2 regions of the Micrococcus sp. KRD077 genome follow, and region 2 is predicted to be linked to the other one. Evidence: predicted binding sites of a transcription regulator. Region 2 holds the regulator's gene; the other holds the start of a gene.
The links. The regulator HrcA, encoded in region 2, represses chaperone genes, less so after heat shock. The targets are predictions, from matches to a motif close to TTNGCACTCGNNNNNNNCGAGTGCNAA.

Region 1: groL (chaperonin GroEL) is a predicted target of HrcA. The motif match lies at 7,370-7,396, and genes of this name have one in related genera.

Annotation. Positions count from the first base shown of each region.
Region 1 covers NZ_JABFAZ010000028.1:9,688-19,657, reverse strand. Annotated here, with positions in the region: gene J1M39_RS07350 (DsbA family protein) at 1-803, shown strand, start outside; tRNA gene J1M39_RS07345 (tRNA-Thr) at 923-999, shown strand; gene J1M39_RS12545 (S8 family peptidase) at 1,276-2,727, shown strand; tRNA gene J1M39_RS07335 (tRNA-Val) at 2,928-3,001, shown strand; gene J1M39_RS07330 (threonine/serine ThrE exporter family protein) at 3,168-5,084, shown strand; gene J1M39_RS07325 (uracil-DNA glycosylase) at 5,098-5,775, opposite strand; gene J1M39_RS07320 (DUF3263 domain-containing protein) at 5,812-6,156, shown strand; gene J1M39_RS07315 (LytR C-terminal domain-containing protein) at 6,160-7,209, shown strand; gene groL (chaperonin GroEL) at 7,530-9,161, shown strand; gene J1M39_RS07305 (DUF4031 domain-containing protein) at 9,271-9,970, opposite strand, start outside.
Region 2 covers NZ_JABFAZ010000009.1:33,223-41,705, reverse strand. Annotated here, with positions in the region: gene lepA (translation elongation factor 4) at 1-1,668, shown strand, start outside; gene hemW (radical SAM family heme chaperone HemW) at 1,669-2,949, shown strand; gene J1M39_RS12215 (DUF4870 domain-containing protein) at 2,965-3,384, opposite strand; gene J1M39_RS02665 (DUF3097 family protein) at 3,479-4,339, opposite strand; gene hrcA (heat-inducible transcriptional repressor HrcA) at 4,510-5,523, shown strand; gene dnaJ (molecular chaperone DnaJ) at 5,599-6,732, shown strand; gene J1M39_RS02650 (16S rRNA (uracil(1498)-N(3))-methyltransferase) at 6,729-7,490, shown strand; gene J1M39_RS02645 (PhoH family protein) at 7,531-8,483, shown strand, end outside.

The DNA.
Region 1 (9,970 bases), on a different contig from region 2:
AGGAGCAGCGCAGGAAGGACCGCCGCCGCCGCACCGGCGTCATCTGGGGCTCGGTCCTCGCGGCGGTGCTCGTGATCGGCCTCGTCGTCGCGTTCGTGCTCAACCGCAACGGCGACGACGCCGCGGCCGCCGGCCCCATCCCCGCCGTGACGAACGAGCAGGGCGGCATCGAGTTGACCTCGGCCACGGGCCTGGCGGAGGGCGCGGGAGAACGCGAGGTCGACCCCTCGAGGATCGAGGTGCCGAAGCAGTCCGCGAGCTCCCAGCCCGAGACCCTGCCGGACACCGAGGCCCGGGCGGACGGCGAGCCGACGCGGATCGTGCTCTACGCGGACTTCAACTGCGTGCACTGCGCGGACTTCGAGACCTCCAACGCGGACCAGATCGAGCAGTGGCTCGAACAGGGCGAGGCCACGGTCGAGTACCGGATGGTGGACTACCTGAGCGCCCCGAATAACCAGAACTACTCGGCCCGCGCCGCCAACGCCGCGTACTGCGTGGCGGACCAGAAGCCCGAGGCCTACAACGGCTTCGTGGCCGCCCTGTTCGCCACCTACGACGAGCACCAGGGCAAGGGCCTGGACAACGCGGCGATCACGCAGCTCGCGCAGGAGCACGGCGCGGACATCGCCTCCTGCGTCGAGGACGGCACGTTCCGCTCCGCGGTCGAGCACACCACCCGCCAGGCGCGCGTCGCCGGCGTGGCCGGCACCCCCACCGTGTTCGTGGACGGGAAGAACTGGGCCCTCGACGGCGAGGACAAGACCTTCGCCGATTGGGCGGGCGCCAAGATCGCCGGCTGACCCGGCTGACCCGTCGCCGAGGTCCGCGGGGCGTCCCCACGCAGGGGGCGCCCCGCGCCGTCCGCCCGGGCCTTGTACGCTGAAAGGGCCGGCCGCGGCGCCCCGGGCGCCGGCCGCAGGCCTCCTTAGCTCAGCTGGCCAGAGCAGCTGCCTTGTAAACAGCAGGTCGCCGGTTCGAATCCGGCAGGGGGCTCCACTCCACCGCGGGCCCGACGGCGCCGCGCACCTCCGCCGGGAGGGCGCGGCGCCGTCGTCGTGTCCGGCGCGGGCCGACGCTGGGGCGCCGCTGTGCGCGCCCGTGGCCATCCGCCGGGCTCGGCTGGCGGATCCGCCAGAGATGCCTCGACCATCCGCCAGACTTCGACCCTGGGCCTCGTCGTGACGGAATCGTGACCTTACCGTGATCCCAGTCACCCCGGCCCGAGCCCCTCGGGCACCCGCGTCCGGTGGCCCAGAACTCCGAGGAGATCCCGTGCAGTCCTCCCCACTCCGCAGCACCCGCCGCCGCATCGGCGCCCTCGTGGCCGGCGCCGTCCTCGCCGGCGGGACCCTGACCTCGTCCCCCGCGCTCGCGGCCCCCTCCGGCGACGCCCCCGCCGCACCGGCAGCCACCCCGACCGCCGCCTCGCCCCTGGCGGCGGCGCAGGTCGAGGACCCGAACGCCGACGGCTACGACTCCTTCATCGTCACCTACAAGGAGACCGCCGCCACCGCCCACGCGAAGGGCCGAGCCAACGCCTGGGGCAAGGCCGCGAAGGAGGCCGGCGTCTCCGTGAAGGAGCTGCGTGAGACCGCGCTCGGCTCCCGCGTGGTCAAGGCGGACCGCAAGCTGGATCAGGCCGAGTCCGCGAAGTTCATGGCCGACCTGAAGGCCTCCGGGGCGGTCGAGGCCGTGGAGCCGGACGCCATCCTCACCGCCACCGGCCTGAGCCCCGTGGACGCCCTCTACTCGCAGCAGTGGGGCTTCACCGGCACCCACGGCATGCGGGTCCCCGGGGCGTGGGACCGCACGACGGGCTCCGGTGCGACCGTGGCCGTCATCGACACCGGCATCACCTCCCACCCGGACCTCGACCGCAACGTCGTGCCCGGCTACGACTTCATCTCCGACGGCAGGGCGGCGCGCGACGGCGGGGGCCGCGACTCCAACCCGCGCGACGAGGGCGACTGGTACGCCGCTGGCGAGTGCGGCACCGCCGGTGCCTCCGACTCCTCGTGGCACGGCACCCACGTGGCGGGCACCGTCGCGGCCGTGGCCGACTCCCAGGGTGTCGTCGGCGTGGCCCCGAACGCGAAGATCCAGCCCATCCGCGTGCTCGGCAAGTGCGGCGGTTCGCTGTCCGACATCGCCGACGCGGTCGTGTGGGCCGCCGGCGGCACCGTGGCGGGCGTGCCGGCCAACCCGAACCCGGCGGACGTCATCAACATGTCCCTCGGCGGCTCCGGCACGTGCGGCACCACCTACCAGAACGCGATCAACGCGGCCGTCTCCCGCGGCGTGCCCGTCGTCGTGGCGGCGGGCAACGAGAACCAGCCCGCCGCCAACGTGCGCCCGGCCAACTGCCGGAACACCATCGTGGTGGCCGCCTCCACCTCGCAGGGCGCCCGCGCCTCGTTCTCGAACTACGGCTCCGCCGTGGACGTGACCGCCCCGGGCGCGAACATCATCTCGACCGTGAACAACGGCGCCACCACCCCGACGACGGCCGGCCACGCCGCCTACAACGGCACCTCGATGGCCACCCCGCACGTCGCGGGCCTGGCCGCCCTGCTGCTGGCCGAGCGGCCGAGCCTCACCCCGGCCCAGGTCGAGTCCACCCTCAGGTCCACGGCCCGGTCCATGCCCGTGTCCTGCTCCGCGGGCTGCGGCGCCGGCCTGGCGGACGCCGCCAGGGCGGTCTCCTCCCTCGGTGGCAGCTCCTGACCGGAGCCCGCCCCGGGCGCCGGGACCTCGTTGGTCGCCCAGGGCGGTTTCGAGCCCGGCGCCACGCTGACCGACGCCTGACGTGCTCGTCGGCTCTCGACGGCCGCTCCGCCGTGCGCGGGGTGGCCGTCGCCCGGGTGGACAGGCGGCGCCGCCTGAGGTATCGTTTTTCGAGTTGTCACCCCCATGGGGCGACGCCCGGATCTTTAGCTCAGTTGGTTAGAGCGTTCGCTTCACACGCGAGAGGTCGCTGGTTCGAGTCCAGTAAGATCCACCGCAGCAGGGCCCTCCTCCGGGAGGGCCCTTTCGCGTCCCCGGGCCGCGGTGCCGACGGCCCCGGCGGGGGAGGTGCCGGCGTGGTTGGATGGACGCGTCGGCGGGGCTCGGCCCACCGCCGTGGCGCGTCCAGCGCCCGCACACGGAAGGAGAGGGTGAGCCGCATGGAGCAGGAGGGCACCCAGGAGCCGGCGCGGTTCGACCCCCGCATCGCGGAGCCCCCGGCCGTCCCCACGCTCATCCCCGTGCTGCGCCCGGCCGGCGCCGAGGACGCCGCCGCTGTCGGCGACCTCACGCTCGACCCGGAGGACCCCGGCCTGCTCGACCTCGACCCGGCGGAGTCGGCCCACCCGGCCGCGGTCGCCGTCGAGCCGACGGAGCCGCTGCCGCCCGTGGTCCGCCCCGCCGCCGCCGATCCGGTCTCGGCGCCGGAGCCGCAGCCGGAGGAATCGGCCGAGCCGGAGGCGGAGACGCTGCCGGAGCCGGCCGCGGACGCGCCCCTGACCGAGCCGCCGCTGTCCGAGCAGGTGCCCACCTCCGTCCTGGCGCCCGCGGAGGCCGACGGCGCCCTGCCCGCCCCGGATGTGATCCCCGAGCCGGACATCACCGTCCCGGACCCGGTGGTCCCCGCGGGTCCGCCCGAGAAGCGCGGGCGTCGGCGCGGCCGGCGCTCCCGCGAGGTCTTCGTCGAGAACCTGCCGACGCAGGCGCTCGTGCTGGCCGACCGCCTGCACTCCTCGCCGTACGGGCGCCGCATGCGCTCCACGCTGCAGCAGCGCCGCGCGGAGGCGCAGGCCCTCGAGGCCCGCACGACCCTGGACTTCGCGCTCAAGCTGGGCGAGACGATGTTCAGCTTCGGCGCGGCTTCGCTGGACGTGGAGACCTCGATCATCGTGGCCACGCAGGCCTACGGGATCCTCGAGACCGAGGTGGACCTGACCAACCAGTCCATCTCCCTGAACTACGCGCCCGACTCCTCACGCGGCGAGGCCCCGTTCACCCTCCAGCGGGTGGTCCGCTCGTCCTCGGTGAACTTCGAGGGGCTCGTGGCCGTCCACCGGCTGGTCGAGGAGATCGCCGCGGGCGAGGTGGACCGGGCCGAGGCCCAGCGCCGGCTCGTGGAGATCCGGCATCAGCCCAAGCCGTTCCCCGCCGTCTTCGAGGTCCTCTTCTCCGGCGTGTTCGTGGCCTGCTTCGTGCCGTTCATCGGGGGGACCTGGACGGGCGCGGCCCTGGGCATGGTCTCCACCTGGCTGGTCTTCTGGCTCAAGGTCCAGGCGGACAAGGCGCGCTTCCCGGAGATCTTCTCCACCATGTTCGGGGCGATCACGGCCACGGTGATCGCGCTGATGGCCCACGCCCTCGACCTGCCGGTCAACCCGGCGCTGGTGATCGCCGGCGGCATCATGATGCTCCTGCCCACGGCGAGGTTCGTCACCGCGGTGCAGGACGCCATCCACGGCTTCCCGGTGACCGCCGCGGGCCGCTTCCTCTCCGCGCTGCTCGTGTTCGCCGGGGTGATGGCCGGGATCATGATCGCCGTGGGCATCGGGGATCTCGTGGGATTCGAACAGCTGGACCTGGCCGAGGCGGGGACGCTGAGCTATCCGCCGCTGCTGCTGCTGGGCCTCGTGATGGCCGCGGGCATGGCGGACGCGGTGGTGGAGCAGTCGCGGTGGCCGCAGATCCTGGCCTGCGGTCTCGTGTCCGGGGCCGGCTTCGGCGCGTACCTGGCAGCGCAGCAGATCGGGGTCAGTGACCGGCTGGTGCCCGCGGTCGCCGCGGCGGCGGTCGGGTTCCTCGGCCGCCTGGTGGCCCAGCGGCTCGCGGCCCCGGCGCTCGTGATCGTCCTGCCGTCCATGCTGTTCCTGCTTCCCGGACTCACCATGTTCCGGTCCGTCTACGGGTTCACCGTGGAGACCGGGGCCACGCTGCTGGGCGTCGAGGGACTGTTCAACGCCGCGGTCATCGTCGTGGCGATCGCGGCCGGCGTCGCCTTCGGCAACACCCTGGCCAAGCCGATCACCGACCGGATGGGCACGCTGCTGCCCACCGAGCTCGTGATGCACCAGCGCGGCTGACCGGCGGCCCGGCTCAGTCGGGCAGGCGCCAGTCCACCGGCTCCGCGCCGGCCGCCTCGAGGAGCCGGTTCACCCGGCTGAACGGCCGGGAGCCGAAGAACCCGCGGTGGGCGCTCAGGGGCGAGGGATGCGGGGACTCCACGACGCCGGCCCCCGCCGCCGTCAGCAGCGGCGCCATGCGCCGCGCGTCGGCTCCCCACAGCAGCCCCACGAGCGGGGTGCCGCGCGCACAGAGGGCCCGCACCGCGGCCTCCGTGATCTGCTCCCAGCCGAGGCCGCGGTGGCTGCCGGGTGCGCCGGCCCGCACGCTGAGGGCGCGGTTCAGCAGCAGCACGCCCTGGTCCGTCCACGCGGAGAGGTCGCCGTGGGCGGGCGGGGTGATGCCGAGGTCGTCGTGCAGCTCCCGGTGGATGTTGGCCAGGGAGCGGGGCAGCGGCCGCACGTGGCGGTCCACCGCGAAGCTCAGGCCGATCGGATGGCCCGGCGTCGGGTAGGGGTCCTGGCCCAGCACGAGGACGCGGACGTCCGCGAACGGCTGACGGAACGCCCGCAGGATGTGCTCCGGCGCCGGCAGCACCTGCTCTCCGGCCGCCCGGCGGGCCCGCAGCCGCTCGCCGACCTGCTCGAACGCGGCGGCCTGCGGGGCGAGGGCCGCCTCCCAGCCCGGATCCAGGGGCGCGATGAACTCCATGCCCCGAGCGTAGACCGGGTGGGTACAGTGGCCGCCATGTCCCACCCCACGCCCGTCTCGCCCGATCCGGACCCGGACGAGGGTGCCGATGCGCGGCCACGGCGGGACGAGCTGACGGACCTGGAGCGTGCGGTCCTGGACCTGGAGGCCGCCACCTGGCGGTACGGCGGGGCCAAGGACCACGCCGTCCGAGAGCGTCTGGGGCTGTCTCCGACCGCCTATTATCAGGTGTTGAACGGATTGCTGGACCGTGAGGCCGCCCTGGCCTACCGACCCCTGCTGGTCACGCGGCTGCTGCGCAAGCGCGGCACCCGCAGCCGGGCCCGGAGGGGACCCGCGGATCCGGCGCCGTCCACGCCCGCTTCCCGCCAGGAGAACTGACCCATGGCCTACCAGCCCGACCGCTTCGACGAGGTCCCCGAGTACACGGACCAGCGCGGCGCGCACCGCGAGTCCTTCGCCGCCGCCGGCGCGACCGCCACGGGCGGGGGTCGCCGCCTGAGCCCGCTGCTCTGGGTGGCCGGCCTCGTCCTGCTCGCCGGCCTGTTCGTGGGCGTCGTCCTGCCGTGGCTCACCGGTGACCGCTCGGAGCCCGTCGCCGCTGAGAGCTCGACGACGGCCCCGGCGGCCGAGACGTCGACGTCGGCGTCGTCCGAGTCCTCCTCGGCGTCCTCCGCGTCGGCGTCGACTGCACCCGCGACCGAGTCCCCCACCCCGTCCGAGGACACGGCGGAGGCGTCCCGTTCCGCGGCCGCGGCCGAGTCCGCGCGGGTGGCGCAGGAGGCGGCCGCCGCCGAGGCCGCTGAGTCCTCGCGGGTGGCGCAGGAGGCGGCCGCCGCCGAGGCCGCCGAGTCGTCCCGGGCCGCCGCTGCGGCACAGGCGGCGGAGGCCTCGCGTTCCGAAGCCGCCGCGCAGTCCGCCGAGTCGTCCCGTGCCGCCGCCGAGGCACAGGCGGCGGAGGCCTCGCGTTCCGAGGCCGCCGCGCAGTCCGCAGAGGCGTCCCGGTCGGCGGCGGCCGTCCAGGCGGCAGAGTCCTCGCGCGCCGCCGCGTCCCGTTCGGCCGCCGCGGCGGAGGCCTCGCGCTCGCAGTCCGCGGCCGCGTCGAGCTCTCGTGCGGCCGCGCAGTCCGCGGCCGCGTCGAGCTCTCGTGCGGCCGCGCAGTCCGCGGCCGTGCGCGGCACCCACGTCACCGTGTACAACGCGACCCGTACCCAGGGCCTCGCCGCCTCCTACGCGCAGCGGCTCACGAGCGCCGGCTACACCTCGGTGGACGCGAAGAACTGGAGCGGCTACGGCATCCAGTCCTCCACCGTCCTGTACAACGGCTCGGCCAACAAGGCCGCCGCCGAGGCGGTCGGCAAGGAGCTCGGCTTCCCGGTCATGCAGACCCCGAACCTGCAGGTGAACGGCGTCGCGGTGGTCGTCACCGGCTGACCCGCCCGCCGTGCGGCCGTGCCGGACGCGCACCCTTCCCGGCCCCCCGGCGGGGCGCCTCCCGAGGCGTTCTGCCGGGGGCCGTCCGCCGTCCGCGGAAGAGCGGGCTCCCGCACCGCGGACCCTTTGCACTCTCCCGGTGCGAGTGCTCATAATGGGGTTAGCACTCCGAAGGCGCGACTGCCAGCCGTACCCCGGTCGGTCCGGCGCCGTGGAGGAGGACCTGTCCACCGATGAGGCCCCCAGGGGCCGTCCGTCGCGGGCATCGGCGCGGGTCAGCCACCAGAAGTAGGAAGCCGACGTCCAGAAAGGACCTGCACATGGCCAAGACCATCGCATTCGACGAAGAGGCCCGCCGCGGCCTGGAGAAGGGCCTGAACACCCTGGCCGACGCCGTGAAGGTGACCCTCGGCCCCCGCGGCCGCAACGTGGTGCTGGAGAAGAAGTGGGGCGCCCCCACCATCACCAACGACGGCGTCTCCATCGCCAAGGAGATCGAGCTCGAGGACCCGTACGAGAAGATCGGCGCGGAGCTCGTCAAGGAGGTCGCCAAGAAGACCGACGACGTCGCCGGCGACGGCACCACCACCGCCACCGTGCTGGCCCAGGCGCTGGTCCGCGAGGGCCTGCGCAACGTGGCCGCGGGCGCCGACCCGCTGTCCCTGAAGCGCGGCATCGAGAAGGCCGTGGAGGCCGTCACCTCTGAGCTGCTCTCCGCCTCCCGCGAGATCGAGACCAAGGACCAGATCGCGGCCACCGCCTCGATCTCCGCCGCGGACAAGCAGATCGGCTCCCTCATCGCCGAGGCCCTGGACAAGGTCGGCAAGGAGGGCGTCATCACCGTCGAGGAGTCCAACACCTTCGGCCTCGAGCTCGAGCTCACCGAGGGCATGCGCTTCGACAAGGGCTACATCTCCGGTTACTTCGTGACCGACGCGGACCGCCAGGAGGCCGTCCTCGAGGATCCCTACATCCTCATCGTCAACTCGAAGATCTCCTCCGTGAAGGACATGGTGGCGATCCTCGAGAAGGTCATGCAGTCGGGCAAGCCGCTGCTGATCATCGCCGAGGACGTCGAGGGCGAGGCCCTGGCCACCCTCGTGGTCAACAAGATCCGCGGCACCTTCAAGTCCGTGGCCGTGAAGGCCCCGGGCTTCGGTGACCGCCGCAAGGCCATGCTCGCCGACATCGCCATCCTCACCGGCGGCCAGGTCATCTCCTCCGAGGTGGGCCTGTCCCTGGAGAACGCCACCCTCGACCTGCTGGGCTCCGCCCGCAAGGTGGTCATCACCAAGGACGAGACCACCATCGTGGAGGGTGCCGGCGACGCCGAGCAGATCGCCGGCCGCGTGGCACAGATCCGCTCCGAGATCGAGAACACCGACTCGGACTACGACCGCGAGAAGCTGCAGGAGCGCCTCGCCAAGCTGGCCGGCGGCGTGGCCGTCATCAAGGCCGGCGCGGCCACCGAGGTGGAGCTCAAGGAGCGCAAGCACCGCATCGAGGACGCCGTGCGCAACGCCAAGGCCGCGGTGGAGGAGGGCATCGTCGCCGGCGGCGGCGTGGCCCTGATCCAGGCCGGCGCCAAGGCGTTCGGCGGCCTGCAGCTCGAGGGCGACGAGGCCACCGGCGCGAACATCGTCAAGGTCGCCATCGAGGCCCCGCTGAAGCAGATCGCCTTCAACGCGGGCCTGGAGCCCGGCGTCGTGGCGGACAAGGTCAAGACCCTCGACGACGGCCACGGCCTGAACGCCGCCACCGGCGAGTACGAGGACCTGCTGGCCGCCGGCATCAACGACCCGGTGAAGGTGACCCGCTCGGCCCTGCAGAACGCCGCGTCCATCGCGGGCCTGTTCCTGACCACCGAGGCCGTCGTCGCGGACAAGCCCGAGAAGGCCGCCGCCGGCGCCGAGGGCATGGACCCGATGGGCGGCATGGGCGGCATGATGTGATCAGCCGCTGAGCCGGCCCGGCCCGTTCGGGCGCCCAGCCAGCGAGGCCCGTCTCCCCGTCCGGGGAGGCGGGCCTCGCCGCGTCCGGGCCAGCACCGAGGCGCCCCGCTCAGGCCGACAGCGCGGCTCGTTCCGCCGCCAGATTGCGGCGGGCGGCGGCCTCCCAGCGCGCTCGGCCGGGCGCGGTCCGATACAGCCGCTCGGCGCCCAGCAGGGCGTCCAGCACCGCGCCGCGACCGCGGGCCCAGTCCGCGTCGGACACGTGCGCGTAGTCCCGCCGCACCGCGGCCACGTAGCGGGCGTAGGCCTCGGGGGAGCGGCCGAGGACCTCGAGGTCCGCGTCCGAGAACACCGCCCCGGCCGCGTCGTGCGGGGCCGGGTCGTGGGCGGCGGTGAGCAGCACCAGGCGTGCCACCTCGTCGACGACGTCGGCCGGCACGGCCAGCCGCGGATCGGTGAGCACGTCCCGGGCCAGGGCGGCCGAGTCCGCCTCGTCCTGGCCGGCGGGCGCGGTGGGGTCCCCGGCGTAGACGGCGTCGTGGAACCACGCGGCCAGGCGGACCGCACGCGGATCCGGTCCGGTCTCCGCCCCCGCCCGCTCGAGCAGGTCCACGGACTCGAGCACCGCGAGCAGGTGGGCCGGGTCGTGGTAGTGCCGATGCGGCTCCGTCCAGCGGGCCAGCAGGTCGCGACCCGCCGTCGTCACCGCATCTGGGCTCGCCGCCGTGCCCTCGAACAGCCGCGCCCAGCGCCGGGCGAGGACGACGTCGCGCTTCTCGGCGCGGCTCCGGGCGGGCACGCGCAGCCCC
Region 2 (8,483 bases):
CGCGGCATCACCATCAAGTCCCAGGCCGTGCGCATGCCCTGGTCCGTGGACGGGGTGGACTACGCCCTGAACATGATCGACACCCCCGGGCACGTGGACTTCACCTACGAGGTCTCCCGCTCGCTGGCCGCGTGCGAGGGGGCGATCCTGCTGGTGGACGCCGCCCAGGGCATCGAGGCGCAGACCCTGGCGAACCTCTACCTCGCCATGGAGCACGAGTTGGAGATCATCCCCGTGCTCAACAAGATCGACCTGCCCGCCGCGGATCCGGACCGCTACGCGGCCGAGCTGGCCTCCCTGATCGGCTGCGATCCCGAGGACGTGCTGCGCGTGTCCGGCAAGACGGGCGTCGGCGTCGAGGAGCTGCTGGACCGCGTGGTCCGCGCCGTCCCCAGCCCGGAGGGCGACGCGGACGCCCCGGCCCGCGCGATGATCTTCGACTCCGTGTACGACACCTACCGGGGCGTCGTCACGTACGTGCGCGTCGTGGACGGCCGGCTCTCCCCGCGGGAGAAGGTCCGCATGATGTCCACGGGCACCACCTACGAGCTCCTCGAGATCGGCGTCTCCTCCCCGGAGCCCGTACCCACGAAGGGCCTGGCCGTGGGCGAGGTGGGCTACCTCATCACCGGCGTGAAGGACGTGCGGCAGTCCAAGGTGGGCGACACGGTCACCAACCACGCCCACCCGGCCGAGCAGTCCCTGGGTGGCTACGAGGACCCCAAGCCCATGGTGTTCTCAGGCCTGTACCCCATCGACGGCTCGGACTATCCCGTGCTGCGTGACGCCCTGGACAAGCTCAAGCTCAACGACGCCGCGCTCGTCTACGAGCCGGAGACCTCGGTCGCGCTGGGCTTCGGCTTCCGCGTCGGCTTCCTCGGTCTGCTGCATCTGGAGATCGTGCGCGAGCGCCTCGAGCGCGAGTTCGGGCTCGACCTCATCTCCACCGCGCCCAACGTGGTCTACGAGGTCACCCGGGAGGACCGTGAGGTCGTCACCGTGACCAACCCCTCCGAGTTCCCCGAGGGCAAGATCCTCGAGGTGCGCGAGCCCATGGCCTCGGCCACGATCATCGTGCCGGCCGAGTTCATCGGCGCCGTCATGGAGCTGTGCCAGGCCAAGCGCGGCAACCTCAAGGGCATGGACTACCTCTCCGAGGAACGGGTGGAGATCCGCTACTGGATCCCGCTGGCCGAGATCGTGTTCGACTTCTTCGACCAGCTCAAGTCCCGCACCAAGGGGTACGCCTCGCTGGACTGGAAGGCCGACGGTGACCAGGCGGCCGACCTCGTCAAGGTGGACATCCTGCTCCAGGGCGAACAGGTGGACGCGTTCTCCTCCATCACCCACAAGGACAACGCCTATACGTACGGCGTGATGATGACGGGCAAGCTCAAGGAGCTGATCCCGCGCCAGCAGTACGAGGTGCCGATCCAGGCCGCCATCGGCTCGCGCATCATCGCCCGCGAGAACATCCGCGCGATCCGCAAGGACGTGCTCTCCAAGTGCTACGGCGGCGACATCTCCCGCAAGCGCAAGCTGCTCGAGAAGCAGAAGGAGGGCAAGAAGCGCATGAAGATGGTGGGCCGGGTCGAGGTCCCACAGGAGGCCTTCATCGCCGCCCTGTCCTCGGACGGCGCCGGCGCCGACCAGGCGGCGAAGAAGTAAGTGCCCGCCCTGCCCCTCGGCGAGCCGGTCCCCGACGACGGCCGGCTGCCGGCCGACGTCGGGCAGCGGGTGCGCGCGGCCGCCGGCGACGGCGCGGCGCGCACCTTCAGCCTGTACGTCCACGTGCCGTTCTGCACCGTGCGCTGCGGCTACTGCGACTTCAACACGTACACGGCCGTCGACCTCGGCCCCGGCGCGGGCCGCGGCGACTACTGGGAGTCGGCGGTCGCGGAGCTGGACTTCGCCGCGGACGTGCTCGCGTCCTCGGACGTGCCCGCCCGCCCGCTGCACACGGTGTTCTTCGGCGGCGGCACGCCCACGCTCCTGCCGGCCGCGGACCTCGTGCGCATCCTCCAGGCGGCGGTGGACCGGTTCGGGATCGCGCCCGGCGCGGAGGTGACCACCGAGGCCAACCCGGACACGATCACCCCGGAGTACGCCCGCCAGCTCGCGGCCGGCGGCTTCACCCGCCTCTCCCTGGGCATGCAGTCCGCGATGCCGCACGTGCTCGCCACGCTCGAGCGCACCCATCGGCCCGAGTCCGTCCCCGCCGCCGTCGCCGCGGCCCGCGAGGCCGGCCTGGAGGTGTCCCTGGACCTGATCTACGGGACCGCGGGGGAGTCCCTCGCCGACTGGCGGGCCACGCTCGAGGCCGCAGTCGTCCTGGCCCCGGACCACGTGAGCGCGTACTCGCTGATCGTGGAGGAGGGCACCAAGCTCGGGGCCCAGGTGGCCCGCGGCGAGGTGGCGGACGTGGACCCCGACGACCAGGCGGACAAGTACCTGCTCGCCGAGGAGCTGCTCAGCGCCGCCGGCTACCGCTGGTACGAGGTGTCCAACTGGGCGCGGGATCCGCGGGGGTCCGGGGTCCACCGCGCGCGGCACAACGTGGCGTACTGGGAGGACCAGGACTGGTGGGGGATCGGCCCGGGCGCGCACTCGCACCTCGCCGGCGTCCGGTTCTGGAACGCCAAGCACCCCGCCGCCTACGCGCAGCGGCTGGCCACGGGGGTCACCCCCGCCGTCGGCCGCGAGCGGCCCGACGCCGACGCGCGGCGCCTCGAGCGCATCATGCTCGCGGTGCGCACGGTGGGCGGGCTCCCGACCGCGGAGCTCGTCTCGGAGACGCCGGGGGAGGCCGCGCGGATCCGCGGGGCGATCGCCGAACTCATCGCCGCGGGCCTGCTGGACGGGCGCGCCGCCGTCGACGGGCGCATCATCCCGACGCTCGAGGGGCGGCTGCGCAACGACGCGATCGTCCGGGCGCTGGCCGGCTTCTGACCGGCCGACCCCGGGTCAGCGCAGGATGCGCAGGTTGAACGGGTACCGGAACGGACGGCCCTTGGACACGTGCGAGGCGCCCATCACGCCGTAGACCGCCATGGCGGCCCACGTGAGCGCGCCGAGGATCGCGAAGATCGGGCCGACCACCGGCAACAGGGACAGGAAGAAGAACAGGAGCGTGATGAGCGTGGGCGGCCCGGAGAAGTTCAGGGCCTCCCGCGACTCCTGCGAGGTGAACGGGCCGCGGTCGCGATAGAGCAGCCACACGACCAGCGGGCCGAGCACGCCGAACGCCAGACTGAGATGGGCCAGCGCCGCGCGGTCACGGTCCTGCTTCGCCGTGAGCGGGGCGCCGCGGCCGCCGGCCGAGACGAGCCAGGCGGGCGGGCCGTGGCCGGTGCGGCCGGCGTCGGGCTGCGCGCGGGTGTTCACGAGGGGCTCCTCCTGGATCGCGGGACCTGCGCGCCGGGGACCGGGCGCAGGGCATGGGCCAGCATAGCGCGGGCGGGCCGTGGCCGCGGCGAGATCAGTGCTCGGGGGCGGCGGTGAGGAAGTCGATGAGCTCCTCCACGCGGCCCAGCAGGGACGGCTCGAGGTCCGCGTACGTGGTGACGTGGGAGAGCAGCCGCTTCCACCCCAGCCCCGTGGCCTCCTTGCTCCCGTGCGGCCAGCCCAGTCCCCGCAGGATCCCCGTCTTCCAGTCCTGGCCCTTCGGCACGACGGGCCACGCGGGGATGCCGAGGACGGAGGGCTTGATGACCTGCCAGACGTCCACGTAGGGGTGGCCGAGGATGAGCACGTTGCCCGCGGCGCCCGGCACCCGCATGGCCTCGGCCGCGAGGCGTTCCTCCTTGGACCCGGTGACGAGGTGGTCCACAAGGATCCCGAGCCGGCGCCACGGACCGGGGGCGAACGCACGGATCGCCCCGGCGAGGTCGTCCACGCCGTGCAGGGGCTCCACGACGATGCCCTCGAGGCGCAGGTCCTCGCCCCACACCTTCTCCACCAGCTCGGCGTCGTGCACGCCCTCCACCCAGATGCGCGAGGCGCGGGCAGTGCGGGCCCGCGCCCCCTCGACCCGTCGCGAGCCGGAGGCGGTGCGGGCCGGCGCCGCCGGGGCCGCGGCGGTCGGGGGGACCAGGGTCACGGGCTCGCCGTCGATCCAGAAGCCGCCGCCGAGGGGGAAGCCGCGGCGCACGCCGCGGCGGTCCTCCAGGACCACCACGTGCACGCCGCCGGAGCGCTCGATGCCGCTCACGGCCCCGGTGAACCCGGAGGCCACGTCCTCGACCACCGTGCCGGGGGTGGCGGGCACATCGGGGACGGTCCGGGCGGGGCGGCGCGTCAGGTCGTCGTGGCCCGCGGGGCCCCAGCTGCTCCAGTCCATGGGAGAGCACGGTAGCAACGGGGGCGGGCGATCACCGTGAGCGAAGCCGTGCGGGCCGGTCGGGTCGTCCCCCGGGTCGGACGGTAGCATTGGCACTTGACCCGCCGGAGTGCCAGCCAGGGGCACCTCCGGGGTCGCCCCGGATCCCGACGGACCAGAGGAGGACCGAGATGTCGGAGCAGCCCCGCCGCCTGCAGGTGCTCCAGGCGATCGTGGAGGACTACGTGGCGCTGCGCGAGCCCGTGGGCTCCAAGGCGCTCGTGGAACGGCACGCCCTGGGCGTGTCCTCCGCGACCGTGCGCAACGACATGGCTGCGCTCGAGGAGGAGGGCCTCATCGTGGCCCCGCACACCTCCGCCGGGCGCGTCCCCACGGACAAGGGCTACCGCGTGTTCGTCGACCGCCTCTCCGAGGTGAAGCCGCTGTCCCCCGCCGAGCGCCGGGCCGTGCGGACCCTGCTGGACCCGGAGACGGACACCGAGCACATGATGGAGTCCACGGTGCGCCTCCTGGCCCAGCTGACCCAGCAGGTCGCCGTCGCGCAGTTCCCCCACGAGGACGGCTCCACGATCCGCCACCTCGAACTGGTCTCCCTCACACCCACGCGCGTGCTCGTGGTCCTCATCCTGTCCACGGGACGGGTGGACCAGCGGCACGCCGTGCTGGACCGTCCGGTCGAGGAGGCGGAGCTGTCCGTGCTCCGCGGCCTCCTGCTGGACGCCCTGCTGGGGCTCGGTCCGGTGCAGGCGGCCACCGTGGTGGACGACGTCGTCACCCGGGTCCGCCCGGAGCACCAGCAGTCCGCCGCCCTCGTGGCCGCGGCCGTCCACGACCTGCTCGAGGCCGGTCGGCAGGACCGCATCGTCCTGGCCGGCACCGCCAACCTGGCCCGCTCCCCGGGGGACTTCGGCGCGTCCATCGGGCCGATCCTGGAGGCGCTCGAGGAGCAGGTGGTGCTGCTGCGCCTGCTCACGGAGATGGAGCAGGACGCCCACGGGGTGTCCGTGCGGATCGGGTCCGAGAACGTCGGATCGCTCGCGGACACCTCGGTGGTCGCAGCCGCCTACGGCCCCGGCGCCGTGGCGAAGGTCGGTGTCATCGGTCCGACCCGGATGGACTATCCGGGCACCATGGCCGCCGTCCGGGCGATCGCCCGCTATCTCTCCCGCATCCTGACCACCTGACGCGCCTCCGCGCGTCCTGGCGGGCCCCGTCCCGCATCGCCCCACGTCCCGCTCTCCCCGAGAGGAATCCCCACCGTGACCGACCACTACGAGACGCTCGGCGTCAGCCGTGACGCCAGCACCGAGGAGATCCGCCGCGCCTACCGCAAGCTCGCGCGCACCCATCACCCGGACGTCAACCCCGACCCGGAGGCGGCCGAGCAGTTCAAGCGCATCTCCCACGCCTACGAGGTGCTCTCGGACGAGGGCCGGCGCCGGGCCTACGACACGACGGGCAATGAGAACGGCCAGGCCGGCTTCCCGGGCGGCTTCGGCGGGGCGGGCGGCTTCGGGGGCTTCGCCGACATCTTCGAGACCTTCATGAACGCCGCCGGCCAGGGCGGCCGCGGCGGCCCCGCCAGCCGCGCCCGCCGCGGCCAGGACGCCCTCGTGACCGCGCGGATCGACCTGCGCGACGCCGTCTTCGGCGGCGAGCAGACGATCGAGTTGGACACGGCCGTGCGCTGCGATCGGTGTGAGGGCTCGTGCTGCGAGCCCGGCACCCAGCCGGAGACCTGCCAGACCTGCCACGGCCACGGCATGATCCAGCGCCCCGTGCGGTCGCTGCTGGGCACCGTCATGGCCACCGAGGCCTGCCCCGCCTGCCAGGGGTTCGGCACCGTCATCCCGACGCCCTGCCACGAGTGCGACGGGCAGGGCCGCGTCCGCACCCGGACGCCGCTGACCCTGCGCATCCCCGCGGGCGTGGACGACGGCACCCGCATCCACCTCGCCGGCCGCGGCGAGGCCGGCCCGGGCGGCGGCCCGAACGGGGACCTCTACGTGGAGATCGCGGTCCGCCCGGACGAGACCTTCCGCCGCGAGGGCGACCACCTGGCCACCACCGTGACCGTCCCCATGGCGGCCGCGGCCCTAGGCACCACCGTCACGCTGGACACCCTGGACGGCAAGCAGTCCGTCAGCCTGGACCCGGGTGTGCAGTCCGGCCACGTCGAGGTCCTCCACGGCCTGGGCGTCGGCCGCCTGCGCGGGCAGGGCCGTGGCGACCTCAAGGTGGACGTGGTGGTCACCACGCCCACCGACCTGGACGACGAGCAGCGCCAGCTCCTGGAGCGCCTGGCCGAGGTGCGCGGCGAGGAGGTCGTGCACGGCGCACCCCAGGCCAAGGGCATGTTCGCCCGGCTGCGGGAGAACCTGAGAAACCTGTGACCGCCCCCCTGTTCCACCTCGAGCCGGGCGCCCTGGCCGGCGCGAGCGCGCGCGCGGAGGTCGTCTTCGGCGGCCCCGAGGCCCGGCACGCCGCCGCGGCCATGCGCCTGGCCCCCGGGGAGGCCGTGCTCCTGGCCGACGGGTCGGGCACGCTCGGCCACGGCACCGTGCTCGCGGCCGCCCCGGACGCGGTGTCCGTGCGGCTGGACGCGGTGGCGGAGGAGCCGGCGCCCACCCCGGCGCTCGTGCTCGTCCAGGCCCTCGCCAAGGGCGACCGGGACCTCATGGCGGTCCAGGCCGCCGTCGAGCTCGGCGTGGACGCCGTGGTGCCCTGGGAGGCCGAGCGCTCGATCGTCCGCTGGAAGGGCCCCAAGGCCGCCAAGGCCCGCCAGAAGTGGGCGGACACGGCCCGCGCGGCCGCCAAGCAGGCACGTCGCGCCCGGGTGCCCGCGGTCCGGGACCACGTCTCCGGGACGGCGGTCGCCGGGCTGGCCCGGGACGACGACGGCGGCCGGCTCGTCCTCGTGCTGCACGAGGACGCGGAGCACGGGGTGTCCGCGGTGCCCGCGGGGCGACTCTCCGCGGCCGCCGAGATCGCCGTCGTCGTGGGCCCCGAGGGCGGGATCGGCCCGGCCGAGCTCGAGGCCTGCGTGGCCGCGGGGGCCGTGCCGGTGCGGCTCGGCCCGCACGTGCTGCGCGCCTCCACGGCCGGCCCCGCCGCCCTCGCCGTGCTCCAGCACCGGCTCGGCCGCTGGTGAGCCCCGGCAGGACGGCGCGCCGACGCCTAGACTGGACGGGATGTCCCGCCCCCGCGACCCCGAGGTGATCCACCCCATCGTGACCGCTGTCCCCACGACCCCGACCCCGCCCGCCACCGCGCACGAGGGGGTCGCGTTCGAGTCCGCCGACCTCATGGTCCGCACGCTCGGACCGCAGGACGCCCTGCTGCGGATCCTCGGCGGCGTGTTCCCCACCGTGGACGTCACGGTCCGCGACCAGCGGCTGGACCTGGCCGGGCCGGTGGCCGACGTGGCCTCGGTGCGGCGCGTCGTCGAGGACCTGCGCTCGATCGCCCGCCGCGACCAGGCCGTCACCCCCGAGGTGATGGGCCAGGTCGTCCACCACGTCCGCGACGCCGCCACCGGGCGCGGCGCGGGTCAGCTGCACCTGGACTCGATCCTCTCGGGCCGGGGCCGCCGCATCCGCGCGAAGACCCTGCACCAGCAGGACTACGTGGAGGCGATCGACCGCTCCACCGTCGTCTTCGGCATCGGCCCGGCCGGCACCGGCAAGACCTACCTGGCCATGGCCAAGGCCGTGCAGGCGCTGCAGGCCAAGGAGGTCAACCGCATCATCCTCACCCGCCCGGCCGTCGAGGCCGGCGAGCGGCTCGGCTTCCTGCCCGGCGGGCTCTCCGAGAAGATCGACCCGTACCTGCGCCCTCTGTACGACGCGCTGCACGACATGATCGAGCCCGAGTCGATCCCGCGGCTGATGGAGGCCGGGACCATCGAGGTCGCCCCGCTGGCGTACATGCGCGGCCGCACCCTGAACGACGCGTTCGTGATCCTCGACGAGGCCCAGAACACCACCGGCGAGCAGATGAAGATGTTCCTGACCCGCCTCGGCTTCGGTGCGCGCATGGTCGTCACGGGCGACACCTCGCAGGTGGACCTGCCGCGCGGCACCCAGTCCGGCCTGGCCCAGGCCGTCGAGGTGCTCGAGGGGATCGAGGGACTGGAGATGGTCCG